DNA from 2 places in the Bradyrhizobium barranii subsp. barranii genome. Region 2 is predicted to be linked to the other one. Evidence: riboswitches for the same ligand, from Rfam matches in the RefSeq annotation. Region 2 holds a riboswitch; the other holds the start of a gene.
What was found. Region 2 has a riboswitch for cobalamin ahead of J4G43_RS15010 (ribonucleoside triphosphate reductase). Riboswitches for the same ligand answer to the same signal wherever they lie in the genome.
Positions count from the first base shown of each region.

Region 1: it holds a riboswitch for cobalamin, as region 2 does, so the genes downstream of both, metE (5-methyltetrahydropteroyltriglutamate--homocysteine S-methyltransferase) here and J4G43_RS15010 (ribonucleoside triphosphate reductase) in region 2, are expected to answer to the same signal.

Region 1 covers NZ_CP086136.1:8,908,095-8,916,288, reverse strand. The annotation lists gene J4G43_RS43490 (carbonic anhydrase) at 1-109, opposite strand, end outside; gene J4G43_RS43485 (thermonuclease family protein) at 118-834, opposite strand; gene J4G43_RS55495 (hypothetical protein) at 1,174-1,305, shown strand; gene J4G43_RS43480 (nodulate formation efficiency C protein) at 1,958-2,683, opposite strand; cobalamin riboswitch at 3,683-3,884, shown strand; gene metE (5-methyltetrahydropteroyltriglutamate--homocysteine S-methyltransferase) at 3,986-6,331, shown strand; gene J4G43_RS43470 (IS1380-like element ISBdi2 family transposase) at 8,174-8,194, shown strand, end outside.
Region 2 covers NZ_CP086136.1:3,106,879-3,115,072, reverse strand. The annotation lists gene J4G43_RS15040 (transposase) at 1-59, opposite strand, end outside; partial or broken gene J4G43_RS15035 (transposase) at 134-579, shown strand; gene ltrA (group II intron reverse transcriptase/maturase) at 662-1,984, opposite strand; gene J4G43_RS15025 (hypothetical protein) at 2,372-2,509, shown strand; gene J4G43_RS15020 (anaerobic ribonucleoside-triphosphate reductase activating protein) at 2,665-3,318, opposite strand; gene nrdD (anaerobic ribonucleoside-triphosphate reductase) at 3,275-3,466, opposite strand; gene J4G43_RS15010 (ribonucleoside triphosphate reductase) at 3,480-5,516, opposite strand; cobalamin riboswitch at 5,624-5,835, opposite strand; gene J4G43_RS15005 (hypothetical protein) at 5,796-6,374, opposite strand; gene J4G43_RS15000 (short-chain fatty acyl-CoA regulator family protein) at 6,520-6,687, opposite strand; gene istA (IS21 family transposase) at 7,395-8,194, shown strand, end outside.

The DNA.
Region 1 (8,194 bases), 4.9 Mb from region 2:
TATTGCCGAATCGCAGGAAAACTGTCGACGCAGCAAACAACAACAGCGAACGGCGCGAACGCGCGGTCCTGGTTAAATGGTACATATTTGGAGAATTGGCTGCATGCATGTGTCGCCTCAACGCACGGCCTTACGCCACCCGGTGGCTTCGGCTTCCGCTTCGCTACAAAACCAGCGTTCGCTACGCTTCTTCGTCATGTCGATTAGTTCGTAGCTGGCTTGCCCTGGCAGGTGATAGATCCGCTCGCCGCTGCGCTCGACAGTGCCTTTTATCAGGCACTCGGGGGACGGCGGTTCCGACAGCAGGACGGATCCGAGCAGTACTTCCTGCGCGTCGATCGGAACCGACCACGCGCCGACGATAATCGTGCCCTTATTGCGGCGAGGCCAGTCCCAGGGAGCGATGAACGCTCCCGACCACAGTCCCGTATGGGCTGTGCTTGCCGCCAACTCATAGACAGCGTGAGATGGAGCAGCCGATAGTGCCCAGCCCGAGCGTACCATCCAGACGTTCACATTCTCGCCTTCGATGAAGCAGTTACCGAGGGCTCGTCTGTACTCATCGACTCTCTGGGTATGACAATCCCAGGTTCGCCCATTTGAATGCTTGATAAGCTCGTCGCGAGCAGCTACGCCGCAGGCCCATTTCCGGCCCTTGGCGTCGAGACAAATCTGGTCCGTCTCAGGAGCTTCGATGCCTGAGAGCCGAACGTTGGTTTTGTCGATCTCGATCGTATTGCCGTCGAGGATGCGCGGAGCACCGCTGAACGTCGCGGCGCAGACCGGAGATGTGACGAGAGCGAGCAATGCGAACATAATTCCGCGGTTCTTCATCCCGACAACAACCTTTCGCTCCTGATCCACGTTTCACGCACGACACGGTGCCGATACATTCGACTGCTTGACAGCGTTACGTCCGTTATTCCGCCGGCATTTCCGACGCGCTTTATGAGGGCTTCGCCGGAACGCGAACCTACGGCCTGACGCTGCGTAAGGATCAAGTGATTTCTTTGGGGCGTGCGGCGCTATTCTTCGAGCATCAGCGGCTCTCTCACTAGGACCGCGCTTTACTCTCTCCACCTGAGGGGAGATCCTCGCGGGCGGCGCCGAACTGGCGATGCTGAACAAACCCGAACCCCGGAACGTTGTCTTTGCAAAAAAAAGTGGCCGACGATGAAGCGCTGGCTCGCGCTGGAGTCAGGCGTGGAGCATCAACCTTTCTGGTTGGCGACGGTTTCCATCGGCAAAATGGCCGCTGCCAACGGTTCTGCAATGAAATTTCGCACTTCACACGAAAAGATGTGAAAAAGATCGGTCTGGCTTTCTCTGACCGATTTAGAAGAAGACGCAATGGAGTTCAGGGTAGACGCCCGCGCATAACTTAACCTTCTTACGCCCGGCAAGATTGATCGTTGATGTCGACCTGGGCAGGTGGAGCAGAGTTAAACAGGCGTTTTCCATGCTTCGAAATCTGGATCGATGACATGCAGACGAATGGGTGCCAGCTAAGCTAGGGTCGAGCCAGTCTGGTCCTCGACGTTTTCTTGCGTACGGCCCCTGAGCTTCCCGGCCTGCGCGCTCGGAAATGCGCAAGCGCTCAGCGGTATGCCGGGTCGCTACCGGTGAACGTCTCCCGGTAACTTCCTCGCCGGTTTCGTCTCACACCCAGTTCCTGGTGCCTTCGACGTTGCTATACTCACGCACAGTGGTGTCCTCACACCGGCTGGAGTGAAGGCGGGAAAACCACATCTCGCAAGCTCGTGCGCGCCGCTGACACTAGGCGGAACAAACGCAATCGCGCGGCCGACCTTCTTGCGACGGGCCGGACTGCTGCGAGAAAGGCACCCGGACCGTTGCGGAAGCTAAAACAAAGCAAGTGCCGAGCGCGTATGTCTTGCAGTCGGTCCGAGGCACTGGGCCATGGAGGAACTGCGGCGCGATGTTGCTCTGCGGCAGTTTACTCGGGCCTTCGCTCTCCTAAGTCTTCCTCTTCATTTGGCTCGGTGCGTTGGAACCAGGAGCCAGGGGCAAATTTCGCGATGCGCTTGGCAAAGGAGGATTGTGGCTCCCAATCCTGTCCTTCTCTCTTTTCGAAAGTGATGACCCCGTTGTGTGCAAAATAACGTGGTCCTTGGATACTACAATTCACCAAGAGCAGAACGCGCCACACGTCACCCGTCTCGGCCGGTTTGCCATTCCGCTTCGGTAAGTAGTCCACTCCAACTGGTTCAATGATAGTACAGCGGCCCTGCCGCAGAAGATCGCCGAGCCGGCCTTGCGGGGTGGCCACGAAGTTGAAGTTGGCCGGATCATGCAGAAAGCGAAGATTTGCGTCCCTTTCGCCATCTGCGACTTCACTGGCGATCAGGGAGAGCGCCAGGGCGCGCCAGCCCAATTCCATCGGCTTCGCATAAGTCGACGCAAGTTCAAACGTGCCGTCGAGGGCGATCTTCCAGGTGATAACGTACTGTTCGTCCGATTTGTTGTCCCGGTGTCTGGTCCACGAAACGAAAATAAAGTCGTTTTGGCCAAGTTCAATAACGCCCCACATTTGAGGCACGAACTGTGCCACCTTCGAGACATTGGAGATAATTTGTTCTATCGTCTCACCATCTTGCGCTCGCCAAGTTGACTTCAATCGTTCGACAAGGGGGCTGTCGCTGGCCCGAATATTGTTGCTCATGGCAGCCGGCCAGGCGAGGCAGATTAAAAATCCGACCAAGCAAAGCCATAGCGCGGGTCTTCCAGACATTCTCTTCATAACCCTCGGCCTATCGCGTTTCATCCAAACATCTTGTAAAGCAGGCAACCTCGAACCTGCTATGAGCCATCGCAAGAAGTTTACGGGGATGCGACGTGGCACCCGCTGGCTGTCCCGCGCGATCAGGCGCTCCCTGTATGTCATGCGCAGCTAACTTCCCCGACAGCGACTGCGTCAATTGGCTGAGCTGGACCTGCCCAGCAGGAGGAGACTGGGCATGCCGAGGGTCTGCATTCTTCGTGCCAGGCAATAGGCGGAAATTTTCACAGAGTTTGTGTCGCTCTTGTCGACTTTCTGACCTTTGCACGTTTTCGGTGTTCCTATTCAGTGTATCCGCCGCAGCTTGTGCATCCTTGTCCCGCACCGGATATTTAGCAGAAGAGTTGAACGCCTCGATGCCGGATGCCTGATGGACGGAAGTGCGTTTGCCGCTATTGAGCTGTGTGGTTCGCTATCGTGCCGCCGGCGTTCGAGCTGCATGATTGCCAGCGGCACCAAGCCGGCTTGATCCCGGCTTTGAAGTCTGGGTGGCACGCAAATCAACCCCTCGCCTCGTATGTTGCTAAATTCCGCCACGTGCCTTGGCCTATTCGCTGCAGATCCTTTAGTTGAGAGAATAGCTGGCTAGCCGAGGTGCTGGGCGAAACTCTGGAAATCGCAAGGCCGCATCGAAAGCATTCTGATAGAAACGTCGGTACTCCCGCCGGAAGGCTGCTTCTGTCCCTTTCATCGATCTAGCGTGCGGCTCCAGCTCCGGATGCTATTCCGGTATCTGAGAAGGATATGTCTGATTATGACATCTCTGATTAGAGAATGTTTCTGGATGGTGGTAAGTCACAGAGATGCACGGTCATTCGGCTAGCAGATGTCGCAGATTAGCTTGCACATAATCTGAGAGGTTGACGGAAGAGTTCTCGTGCCGATAATCCAAGTCGTCGAGGTTCTCCGGTTCCCATTGATCCGGAGCTAAGAGGGAAGCCGGTGCAAATGCCGGCGCTGCCCCCGCAACTGTAAGTGGCGAGCCGCTGTCCAACGATGTCACTGAAGCCTGCACGGCTTCGGGAAGGCCGGACAGCAGCGATGACCAGCAAGCCAGGAGACCGGCCCCGACAATATATTGGTCCACGGGCGGGGTGTCTCGGTGGTACGCCAAGCAGCCGTCGCACGCGCGACTTCTCCTGCCTGCGTCCGCCATGGCCTTTGTCCCCAACAGGGGTTAACGCGATGTCTCCTCTCTCTCTTCCAGTTGCTACGCTCGGAACGCCACGCATCGGCCCAAGGCGTGAGCTCAAGCTCGCTCTAGAAAGCTACTGGTCTGGAAAGATTAGTGAACAGCAGTTGTACGAAGACGCATCCGGCCTACGCGCAGCGAACTGGGCTCGTCAAAAATCGCTCGGCGTCACGATCATTCCGTCAAACGACTTCTCGCTGTATGATCAGGTGCTTGATACAAGTGTCATGGTTGGCGCCATCCCGGAGATCTACGCCTCGAGCGGAGAATCCGTTTCGCTCCAGACGTACTTCGCCATGGCCCGCGGATCGCAATGCGGCGATCAGGATGCGAGTTGCGACCAGAGTACGCGGGGATCTGGCGTGCCCGCGCAGGAAATGACCAAGTGGTTCGATACCAACTACCACTACATGGTTCCCGAGTTTTACCGGGGACAGGCGTTCAGACTGTGCTCTCGCAAACCCGTCGAAGAGTATGAGGAAGCCAGGGCTCTTGGCTTTCAGACCCGCCCTGTCCTGATCGGGCCGGTCACATTTTTAAAGCTCGGCAAGAGTACCGATAGCGCGTTCCAGCCCCTCTCTCTCCTCGATGATCTGATACCTGTCTATATCGACCTTCTGCATGAATTAGCCAAACGAGGGGCAAGTTGGGTTCAGTTTGATGAGCCCTGCCTGGTCCTTGATCTGGATGAGGCGGCGCGACAATCGTTGCTGCACGCCTATAACCGGTTCGCAAAGGAGGGACCCGCTATCAAGATCATGCTTGCGAGCTATTTCGGCGCCCTAGGCGACAATCTGGATACTGCCTTGAGCCTGCCAATTTCCGGTCTGCACGTCGATTTGGTTCGAGCGCCAGAACTATTGGATCAGATCATTGCTGACGGCCGAAGTGATCTCGTCATGTCGCTCGGTGTCATCGACGGCCGCAATGTGTGGCGGTCGAACTTGCCGTCGCTCCGTCAGCGGCTGAAGCCCTCGATTGCGAAGCTTGGCAGGCACCGTGTACAGCTCGCTCCGTCCTGCTCGCTGCTTCACGTGCCGGTCGATGTTGAACTCGAGACCGGGCTCGCGTCCGACGTCAAGAGCTGGCTTGCTTTCTCGGTTCAGAAGATGCGTGAGCTTGCGATCCTGGCGCGGGTACTCGCAGGCGACCAGAATGTTGGGCTAGCTCTTGCCGAGTCGGAATGCGCCGCGACTGCCCGCCGGACCTCGCCGAAGATCCATAATGCCAACGTCGCTGTCCGAATGAGGGCGATCGATCAGACGATGCGCCAGCGCGCCACCCCGTTTGCCCGTCGTTCCGAGATCCAAAGGGAACGCTTTGGACTGCCGGCTTTTCCTACCACGACGATAGGATCGTTTCCGCAGACCGCAGCGGTGCGAAATGCTCGCGCGGCGCATGCGCGAGGTGCGATGAGCGAGGAGCAATACGACAGGTTCCTCAAAGAGGAGATAGCCCGCGCCGTACGTTGGCAGGAGGACATCGGTCTTGACGTCCTCGTGCATGGCGAATTCGAGCGTAATGACATGGTGCAGTACTTCAGCGAGCAACTCGCCGGCTTCGCATTTACAAGGAACGGATGGGTTCAGTCCTATGGTTCGCGCTGCGTTAGGCCCCCGATCCTGTTTGGCGATGTAGTGCGGCCGAAGCCGATCACCGTGGAATGGTGGCGCTACGCGCAATCACTAACTGGTAAGCCGATGAAGGCGATGTTGACCGGACCGGTGACGATCCTGAACTGGTCGTTTGTTCGCGATGATATTCCTAGAAGCGAGGTCTGCCGTCAGCTTGCGCTCGCGATGCGCGATGAAGTCCGCGATCTCGAGAATGCCGGTGCAGCCATAATACAGATCGACGAAGCTGCACTCCGCGAAGGATTGCCATTGTGCCGGTCGGACTGGAAGGCATATCTCGATTGGGCCGGAGATTGCTTCCGCCTCTGCTCATCGGGCGTTACCGATCAAACGCAAATCCATACACATATGTGCTACTCAGAGTTTAACGACATCATCGGTGCGATCGCTGCAATGGATGCGGATGTCATTTCAATCGAGACGTCGCGATCGAAAATGGAGCTACTGGATGCGTTCAGGAAGTACGAATATCCAAATCAAATCGGACCGGGCGTGTACGACATTCACTCTCCACGCGTCCCCGAGACGGGCGAAATGAAGGAGCTGATGGTGCTAGCTCGGACGCGTTTGCAGGATTCGCAGCTTTGGGTCAATCCGGACTGCGGCCTAAAAACGCGCAAATGGGAGGAGGTTCGGCCGGCGCTCACCAACATGGTCGCTGCCGCGCGCGAACTGCGCGCTGCATCCGATCCGCAAATCGGTTGATCCCGAGCTCCGGTCTGTTCTCAACAAAGCTAATTCGGTTGTGGTGATTTGCGCTTTCCACAATATCGAGGCTACCATTGCCGCCGACATGATGCCCGGTCCACTTCGTGGACCGGGGAAGGTACGGTCTCGGAGAAAAGACGGTGACGCGTTGCGCTAGTTTCGTTGGCCGGGGTAGAATTGCCGGCTGCTCGATCACGGCGACAACATTCGCCGAAAATCTGCAACCCATATAAGCAGAAGTGTATTGCAGCTAATCATGCCGTGGTACGCGGCCGTATAGGTTGAGATTTGGAAATTTACGCCGAGATTTGTCGCTCATGGGCACGTTGGCAACGGCCGCGACAGCAATGAGAAAACTAATGCTTGACGGACACCGCAAGGCACTCGGCGCGGATTCGGTCCGCTCGGAGATGCCGTCAGGCTCCCTCATTCGATCCACGAGATAGTTTCAGAAGAGAGGACGGCGAAGGCAGTCCGTACCCCAACTCACACCAATCCATTTGGGATAACGGCGCTATCCGGGCCACATACGCCAATGCGTCGGCCGCACCGCGATTTGCTCTCCGGTATTCGCGTTGATCCATCCGCCGAAGATCCGGCGGCAAGGAAAGACCACCCGGTGAATTGAATTACCCTCGATCACGGCAATCTCCAGATCCTGATCGAAGGGCGGCGCCTTTCCAAGCTGCTCCCATGTCAGATCATTAGATCCTGGCCGGTGTTCATAGCTGCGGGGTGACAAATTCAGATACCTTGTTAACACTGCGCACATCGCTTGGGTTCTGCGCGGACAGGCCGACGCCGATATCGTTCGGACGACCCGCGTCTCGATCGCGTCAGCCGCGGCGGAGGGATATCGGCTTTGCGCTGTTGTGACGGAACATGATCCGCTCGCGAACTGAAATATTTGGATCTGCGCCAGGAAACGACATCTGAGCTTTTGTCGAATTGATTTGGATCAGCTCAAGGCCTCGGCCATTGATATTTGTAGATGTGCTGCACCAGTTTTACTGGACTGCAGCTCCAGTAATCCGGCCCGGGCAGGGTAAATGGTCCGGCCGTCTGTCATGTCACGTCCTTTGTTGGTGAGACACATCTCCTTGTCCTCCGGCGTCATCGTGTTGGTTGTGTGTGGGTGGCCTTCCTCACGCGCGCATTTAGATGGGCGTAGCTTCGCTCTGAGCGCATAGCAGGGCCGTCCCGCAGGCCGATAAAGTAGATGCCATCGCAAGTCGGCGCAATTTATCATGTGGCCGGTCATTGGCTCGCCGCGCGGCTGCGGCTGCGTCTGGCAGCAGTCCTAGGAACGGCCGCGGGTACCCGGGCATGAAAGCATCATGGGCGTCAAGCATTTCTGTCTGCCGTGCGTCTGACCTTACTAGCCCGTCTTATTCGCGAGAGGGCGCCTGAGAGGCTGGCGAGCGTGGTGTAAAGCGCTGATGCGGCGTAGGATTCGGTTGCGAAGCCACCCCATCACCTTCAACCGCGAACGCCACGCCCGCCATGACCGATGATACGATTTCAGACCACTATCGAGAAGCAAGAATTCAACACAAATAAAACCTCTGCCTCGCGCTCGATCTCTTCATGCTTGATAGTCTCGTTTCGGAGGCTGATCACCCTACCGCGTCTAATAGGCCGCTCGCGCCGGTTTCTTTGGACGCGGCACGACCGCGACTCCACGTTTCGGCACAGAAATGATCGGGAGTCACTCAATCTTTCTTCAACTTAACCCGTCTTATTCGTAAGAGTGCGCCTGAGGGGTAAAGCGCTGATGCGGCGTAGGATTCGGTTGCGAAGCCAACCCCATCACCTCCAACCGCGAACGCCACGCCCGCCATGACCGACGATACGATTCCG
Region 2 (8,194 bases):
TCCAGCGCTCTCTTTGCCTTCAGTGCCGCGTCGATCTTGCGTCTCGTCTTCGTCGTCATCATGCGCTCCGTCTATCAAACGGAGCAGCCCCTTCCAACTAAGCACGTGGTCCCAAAATCGGGGTCCATTCACCCCGCAACGGATCAAGGACAAGGGTCAACAGCATCTTCCCGGCGAGGAGGCGTGGCTGATCGGCGAACACCGCAGCTCGGGGGAGAAGAAGTATTATCTGGCAAATCTGCCAGCCAAGATGGACCTGCGACAGTTGGCTGCAACCGTCAAGGCACGATGGATCTGCGAGCAAGCGCATCAGCAGCTAAAAGAGGAGCTCGGTCTCGATCACTTCGAGGGGCGGTCCTGGCACGGGCTTCACCGTCACACCCTCATGACGATGATTGCTTACGCCTTCCTACAGCACCGCCGCATCGCCAAAGCGGGACGGAAAAAACGAATCAACGGGCCTCCACCTCAGCCAAGCCTGCCGGCCGTGCGCAACGCCATCGTCGCTCTGATTCTTCGGCTACCACGTCAGCGATATCCGCACTGCAGAAAACAAATCGGCGAACAGCAGCGGCGTGAATAAATCTGTTCGCGGTAGGGACACCCATCACTGGGCGCCCCCCGCGCAGATCCCGGCGAGCCCAATTAAGGCACCGGGCTCCTACCTCGGGTGTTTGACGGCGAAGCGCAGCTTCGGCCATGGATGAAGGATGCGAGCCTTGGGGAGCCAGTCATCGGTGATCTGCGTTATGCGATCCCAGGTCAGACAGGTCCGCTGACTGCGCCGCCGAAGCGTCCGCCTCCAGAGATCGGTCAGATAGAACCGAAACGCATTGAGCGCTCGGCCATTCGTCGGGACAGCAAAGTACGCAAAGTGGCCGGTCAAGACCTGCCTCAGCCATTTCCCTTGTGCAGGGATCGGCCAGTGCATTCGGCGCCTTAGCTCCTCCTTGATTTCGCGGAGTTTGGTTCGCAAGCGGTCGCTACGGGTCTTCCGTTGAAGCTGGAAGCGCCCTTGGCGTGATTTGCCGCAGATAAACGTGAACCCCATGAACGCAAAGGTTTCCGGCTTTCCGAGTCCGCGCTGCTTGCGTTGAGCCGCCGCATGGCGACCAAACTCAATCAGGCGGGTCTTGGCCGGGTGGAGCGTCAGCTCGAACTCCTCCAGTCTCGCGCGCATCGCGTCAAGGAAACGACGTGCGTCATCCTCGCGCTCAAAGCCGACTACTACATCGTCCGCGTAACGCACGATGATCATGCCGCCGGAGACCTCGCGCTGTCGCCAGCGTTTGGCCCACAGGTCGAGAGCGTAGTGCAGGTAGATGTTGCCGAGAAGCGGTGAAATCACCGAACCTTGACCCGTTCCCCTGTCATCAGCGGCTACGACGCCGTCTTCGAGAACACCCGCCTTCAGCCATTTCTGAATGAGGCGGATGATGCGCTTGTCGCCGATCCTATGTTCCAAGAAGCGAACCAGCCAAGGTTGACTGACTGCGCCAAAGAAGTTTTGGATGTCGGCGTCAATGATCCAGTTCACGTTCCGCGTCTCGATCGCTGTGCAGAGCGCGTCCAACGCATCATGTGGTCCTCTGCCGGGCCGAAACCCGTAGGAAAAGCCACAGAAGTCTCCTTCGTAGATGGCGTTGAGCACGATGACGGTGGCGCCCTGGACGATTTTGTCTTCGAGAGCCGCGATCGCTAACGGGCGCTGCTTGCCGTCTGCCTTTGGTATGTACGTCCGGCGAGACGGTTGCGGGCGATACGCTCCTCGTTGGACCCGTTTGTGCAGATCGGCGAGCCGGGGCTCGAGATCTTCCTCGTAGTCCTCCCACGTCATGCCATCCACTCCGGGAGCAGCCTTACGCCTGAGCGCAAAGAACGCCGCCCGCAGTGTATCGACATTGATGTGGTGAAAGAGCGCGGTGAACCGGTCCTTCTTCCTCAGCCTTGCGGCTGTCCGTACGCGGTCCAGCGACTGAGTCATGCGAGCCCGGCCCTGTGTCCGGTGCATGCGCTGCTGTTCCGCGTTTCCCTTGGTCCCCGGCCTTGGCTCCGCCCACTCCGCCGCCAGTAATCCGGCTTTGTTCGTTGGCTTCTCAGCTACTATGCCAGAGTCAGACTTCTCCGTGTCGTGCATCAGCGGCTACAGCTCCTCGCCTTCCCGCTGCGGACCATCTCCTCCGAGAAGGAAGATGGCCGACCCGGAGATATCCCGGTTCCCGTACAAGGAGCTTCCATACATGCCAGGGTCTACGACCACGCCGGGTTGGACGGGTGCTCGCGTTTGCGCACTCGCCCATATTGCCTTCCGCTCTTTGGACAGCGTCGGCTCCCGAGATAACACTGTTTCGCGGCTCAATGGCTGGCCTGCATGCTCCCCTACCGACGCTTCGCCGACACCCTCGCGGACGCCTGCGCACGGCTCGGGGCCGATGTGGTTCGCTACACCTTCATCGCAATGGACTTCCACCATCTATTCCTTGCCGGTCTCCCGGCGCACCCAAAGTAGTGCTAGTACTCGCAGCGCTCTCGTTGTTGGGTCTCGGTATCTTCGGTCCGGGAATCGCAAATGGCCTGGTGTCTGGCGGACCGCAACTCGGGTGGAATGAGTGCGGAAGGATAGGTGCTGCAGCCGGCACCCCGGACTGCAGCGGCTCACGGGGACTAAAGCAGGCTCGCGGTCGTGCATCCGGCCGCGCGGAACGGCTGAAGCCGATGGGCAGGAACGCCAAGCGCGACAAGGTCGGACGCCAGACGCGCCAGGTCGGAGCGATCCAGCAAGGCATCATGAACCGTCGTGCGGATGTCGCACGCGACGCCGCTTTCGAGCAGACGCACGAGGCTGGCCTTGGCCTTAATGCCGCTCCCAATGACGCCAGTGATCCGCGCGTAATCATCGAACGCAGCCTTGACGTCGAAGCCAATCCAGTCGACGAGCGGCAGTACGGCGGACAGCCGTGTGGGATAGGGCCCTGCGGTGTGCAATCCGACGCGGAAGCCGAGTTCGCGTCGCACAGCACGCATCGCGTCCGGCAGCGCCGCCTGGAGGGTGGGTTCGCCGCCAGAGAACACCACGCCGTCGAGCAGGCTGCGACGGCTGTCGAGAAAAGACAGCACGTCCGGCCACGCGATTTCCGACTCTCCCCTCGGCGGAATCAGATGCGGGTTGTGGCAATAGCCGCACGACCAAGGGCAGCCCTGGCAGAACACCGTTGCCACGAGCTCGCCCGGCCAGTCGCAGGTGGACAGCCGGGCGAGCCCGCCAATCCGCAATTCAGCCGAGCGCGACGCGCGCTTCAGCGAAGAACCTGCGCTCATTGTGCTCGCCTTTCTTGCCGCGATTGAACGACGACACCGGCCGGTGATAACCCATCACGCGGGTCCAGACCTCACAGGGCTGGCGCTCGTCGTCGCTGAGCGTCACCGCGGAATCGGTGCTGGTCGCACGGGCAGTGGATTCGTTCATCTGTGGTCTCCTTTCAGTGCGCGGCGGCATGCCGCTTGGCTGCGAGCCGTTCGGCGTCGCATTTCGGGCAGAAGGCATGCTCGCCTTCGAGATAGCCATGCGTCGGACAGATCGAGAATGTCGGCGTGACGGTGACGTAGGGCAGGCGGAAATTTGAGAGCGCCCGCCGCACGAGCTTCTTGCACGCTGCGCCCGAGGACAAGCGTGAGCCCATGTAGAGATGGAGCACCGTACCGCCAGTGTATTTGCGTTGCAGCTCGTCTTGGCGCTCAAGGGCCTCGAACGGATCGTCGGTGAGGCCGACCGGAAGCTGGCTCGAATTGGTGTAATAGGGGAGATCGTCGGTGCCGGCCTGCAAGATTCCGGGGTAGCGCTTGCGGTCTTCCTTCGCGAAGCGGTAGGTCGTGCCCTCCGCGGGCGTGGCTTCGAGGTTGAACAGGATGCCGGTTTCGGTCTGGAACGCGGCGATGCGCGCGCGCACGTGGTCGAGCAGCCGTACCGCAAAGGCATGGCCCCAGGGTGTGCTGATGTTCTCGCAATCGGCGGTGAGGTTGCGGATCATCTCGTTGACGCCATTGACGCCGAGCGTAGAGAAATGGTTGCGCAGCGTGCCGAGATAGCGCTTGCTATAGGGAAAAAGTCCGTCGTCCATGTAGCGTTGCACGACCTTGCGCTTGATTTCCAGGCTGTTGCGACCGATTTCCAGCAGCGCATCGAGGCGATGGAATAGGCCCGCTTCGTCGCCGCGATGCAGATAGCCGAGGCGAGCGCAATTAATGGTAACCACACCGATAGAGCCGGTCTGCTCAGCGCTGCCGAACAGGCCGTTACCGCGCTTGAGCAGCTCGGTGAGATCGAGCTGTAGCCGGCAGCACATCGAGCGGATCATGTTCGGCTTGAGCTCGGAATTGATGAAGTTCTGGAAGTAGGGCAGGCCGTATTTCGCCGTCATCTCGAACAGGCGATCAGCGTTCTCGCTCTCCCACGGGAAATCCGCAGCGATGTTGTAGGTCGGGATTGGAAAGGTGAATACACGGCCCTTGGCGTCACCTTTCGTCATCACCTCCATATAGGCGCGGTTGATCATGTCCATTTCGGACTGCAGGTCGCCATAGGTGAAATCCATCTCCTCTCCGCCGATCACCGGCACCTGATCGCGCAGGTCCTCCGGGCAGGTCCAGTCGAAGGTGAGATTGGTGAAAGGCGTCTGCGTACCCCAGCGCGAGGGGACATTGAGGTTGTAGATGAGCTCCTGGATCGATTGCAGTACGTCGCCGTAGCTCAAGCCGTCCCTCCGGATGAACGGCGCCATGTAGGTGTCGAACGAACTGAAGGCTTGCGCGCCCGCCCACTCGTTCTGCAACGTGCCGAGGAAATTGACGATCTGCCCGACCGCACTCGACAGATGCTTCGGCGGGCCGGCCTCGACCTTGCCGGGCACGCCGTTCAGTCCCTCGGTCAAGAGCGTGCGCAGCGACCAGCCGGCGCAATAACCGGCGAGCATGTCGAGGTCATGGATATGGATGTCGCCTTCACGATGGGCGCGGCCGATCTCCGGCGGGTAGATGTGCGACAGCCAGTAGTTGGCGACGACCTTGCCCGAGAGGTTCAGGATAAGGCCGCCCAGCGAATAGCCCTGGTTGGCGTTGGCATTCACGCGCCAGTCGGTACGTTCGAGATACTCGTTGATGGAAGCGGCGACATCAACCATCGCCTTGTGGTCCTGGCGCGCCTGTCCGCGTTTCTCGCGATAGACGATATAGGCTCGCGCAGTGGCGAAATAGTCGGCCGCGATCAGCACCTGCTCGACAATATCCTGCACCTCTTCAATTTGCGGCGTTGCGCCGGCGAAGCGGTGCGCGATGACCTTGATAGTCTCTCCCGCGAGCCTGCCGGCCGCCTCGTCGTCGAACTCGCCGGTCGCCCGTCCCGCGCGGGCGATCGCAGAACGGATCTTGCCGGCATCGAACACAACCGTGCCGCCATCGCGTTTGACGATCGAGCGCGGCAATGCGGCTTGCAAAGAATTGCTTTGACCCAGACCAGACATCGGCATCCCATATGGGTTGGGGCAAGGCCGAGGTAGGCGCATGCGGAAAACGAGCCGCCCTCGGCGGCCGACTGCCGGCAAGCGACCACCGGGACACCCCGCCCGAGGACTCTGTTGTTGTCGCGGCAGGTCTCCTGGCTCGCGGGTTATTGCCGCTGTCTGGCCTTCCCGACGCGGAGATTTTGCGCCAGTGACCCTATCGACAGCGGCTCGCCGCTTACAGTTGCGGGGGCAGCGCCGGCTTTGGCTTTCGGCCGTACCGGCTTCCCTCTTAGCTCTCTATCTTGTGATTCGAGAGACCGTGACAACTACATCTAGCCGCCGTATTCGATACTGTGTCAACAGGTAGTTTATTGCAGCGGAAGTATAGAGCCTGTCATGGGTTCTCGTCTTCGTTGCGGCACGCGTCGATTGTCTCGGGCTGCCTAGCCAGCGCCGCGATTTTTGTGGCCGGATGGAGCGCCGGCCACGGCGAAACGATCCGGACCCGGATTGAGGAAGCCGTCCGTCCTTGGTCCAGCGGCGGCGCTCTCGCGATGTAATCCCAAGGATTTCTTCAACGACACGCGGACGCAGCCGTTCCTGTCGAAAGGCATCGAGCGCAGCATCGACCGCAAGAAGATCGGAAAGCTCGTCGATGTCCTGCGGCGCGATGGTCGTGCAGATCGCTTCGCCTTGGGTCGACGTCTTGAACCGGCGGCGCCGAAGCAAACCGGCCACACGCCACCGCGCCTCGATCGCTCTTCGCCGCGATCCGAGGGTCAGCTCTGCCGTGGGCCCGAACGTCAATGAGACGCCGTTTGAAGAATGCAAAACTGCGAGATAGCGGCTATACGGATTGGAATCGCTCGACGTCATTGTAACAAAGGCTTCCGGAGACGTTCACAGTCTCCCGCGGCACATTGCTGCGGTCAACTCACAGCGTATGGCGCAGGCGCTGCGGTTTTCGTCAACCTGCAGGGCACGTCCGGCTGAGGGGAATGCCCGCTGCGCAGGCAGGTCGTTAGCAGATCCGGCAGCCGTCTCCGATCGGAGTCACCGCAGCGGGGTTACTGAGGTCCAGGCCGTCCGAATAGACCAATCGACCGGCGTGCTGGAGGTCGCACCCGAGTGCGATAACAAAGGTCTTTCGCGGAGGTTCAGCCGAGCGCCGCGGTCCGCAAAAGAGCATTTCCTGCCGCATGGATAGCGAGGCCTTCGCCCTGGAAAAGCCAGACCTCCTCACTCCGCCGGCCGTTCGGGTTGCTGGTTCTTGTGCTTCGGCCGCCTTGGGTGCGAGCGCTTCGCACTACCGGGAGAGCTATCCCGCCGCCGCTCGCGGTTTGCCGTTAGCATCGGAAAGGAATTTCTCTCCAGCGAATGTCTTTCCGGACACGGAGCCTCCCGTGACCATCCGTAATTGCCCGGGGAGAAGAAGGGCCACTTCGGTGCTAATGCTGGCGGGCAGAGCCGGTCTGCCCATTTCAGTACCGACAAGCATATTTTGATCCGGTGGGCCGCAGAGCAATCTGCGGTCATTCCGTTTGTGGGTAGCGAGGGCTTCGCCCTGATCTAACGGCTGACGCTTGGCCGGCGTCGGGTTCCAGTTATTCGCCGATCGCGAACCGCGAACATACTGGGCGGAGCGAAAGGAGTTTTCCGAAAGTGGCGATCAATCACACCAAATACCCTAATCGACATCATTGTGCGCGGCGGCGATCAGGGTGAGACTCCAGCGACAATCAAGGTGAGACTGCGCCGATGGGGGCGGACCGAAGGGAGGGCGTAGCCCGACCGGAGGACCGTCCCCATCGGCGTCGCGCGTTTGCGGACCCGTCTGGCGGCCGGGTGCGGCTGGTGCAAGCTGTTGATTCGTCTCGACAAGAGGGAATCGATGCCTTGCCTGGCTTCCACATCACCGACCACCAGATGAGGCTGTACATGACCTACCGACAGACACTGTCCCCCGAAGCCGCCGCGGCCAAGGCGGGGTTCTCGAAGGCAAGCGCGTATCGAATCGAGGGCGATTGTCGCCCGCCATCGCAGAAGAAGACGCCGAGGGGCCGGCGCCGGTCCGATCCGCTCGCGCAGTATTGGGAGGCCGAGATCGTTCCGATCCTGAAGGCTGCGCCCGGCATCCGCGTGATCGGCGTGCTGGACGAGTTGCGCCGACGGCATCATGACCTGAACCCGAACATCCGCCGCACGCTGGAGCGGCGCATCAACGCCTGGCGGGCGCTCAACGGCCCCGAACAGGACGTGATCTTCCGCCAGCAGCACGAGCCCGGCCGCCTGGGTCTGTCCGACTTCACCGACGTGAGCGCGCTCGGTATTACCATCGCGGGTGAGCCGCTCGATCACCGGCTCTATCACTTCCGGTTGGCGTTCTCCGGCTTCGAGCATGCCCATGTCGTGCTCGGCGGCGAAAGCTTCGTCGCCCTGGCAGAGGGCTTGCAGAACGCGCTGTGGGCGCTTGGCGGCGTGCCGCGGGAGCATCGCAGCGACAGCCTGTCGGCAGCGTTCCGCAATCTGGCCGCCGACGCACGGGAGGATCTGACGCAGCGCTACGCCGGGCTGATGGGCCACTATGGCATGGCGCCAACGCGCAACAATGCGGGCATCGCACATGAGAACGGCTCGATCGAGAGCGCGCACGGCCATCTCAAGCGGGCACTGGAAGATGCGCTGTTGCTGCGGGG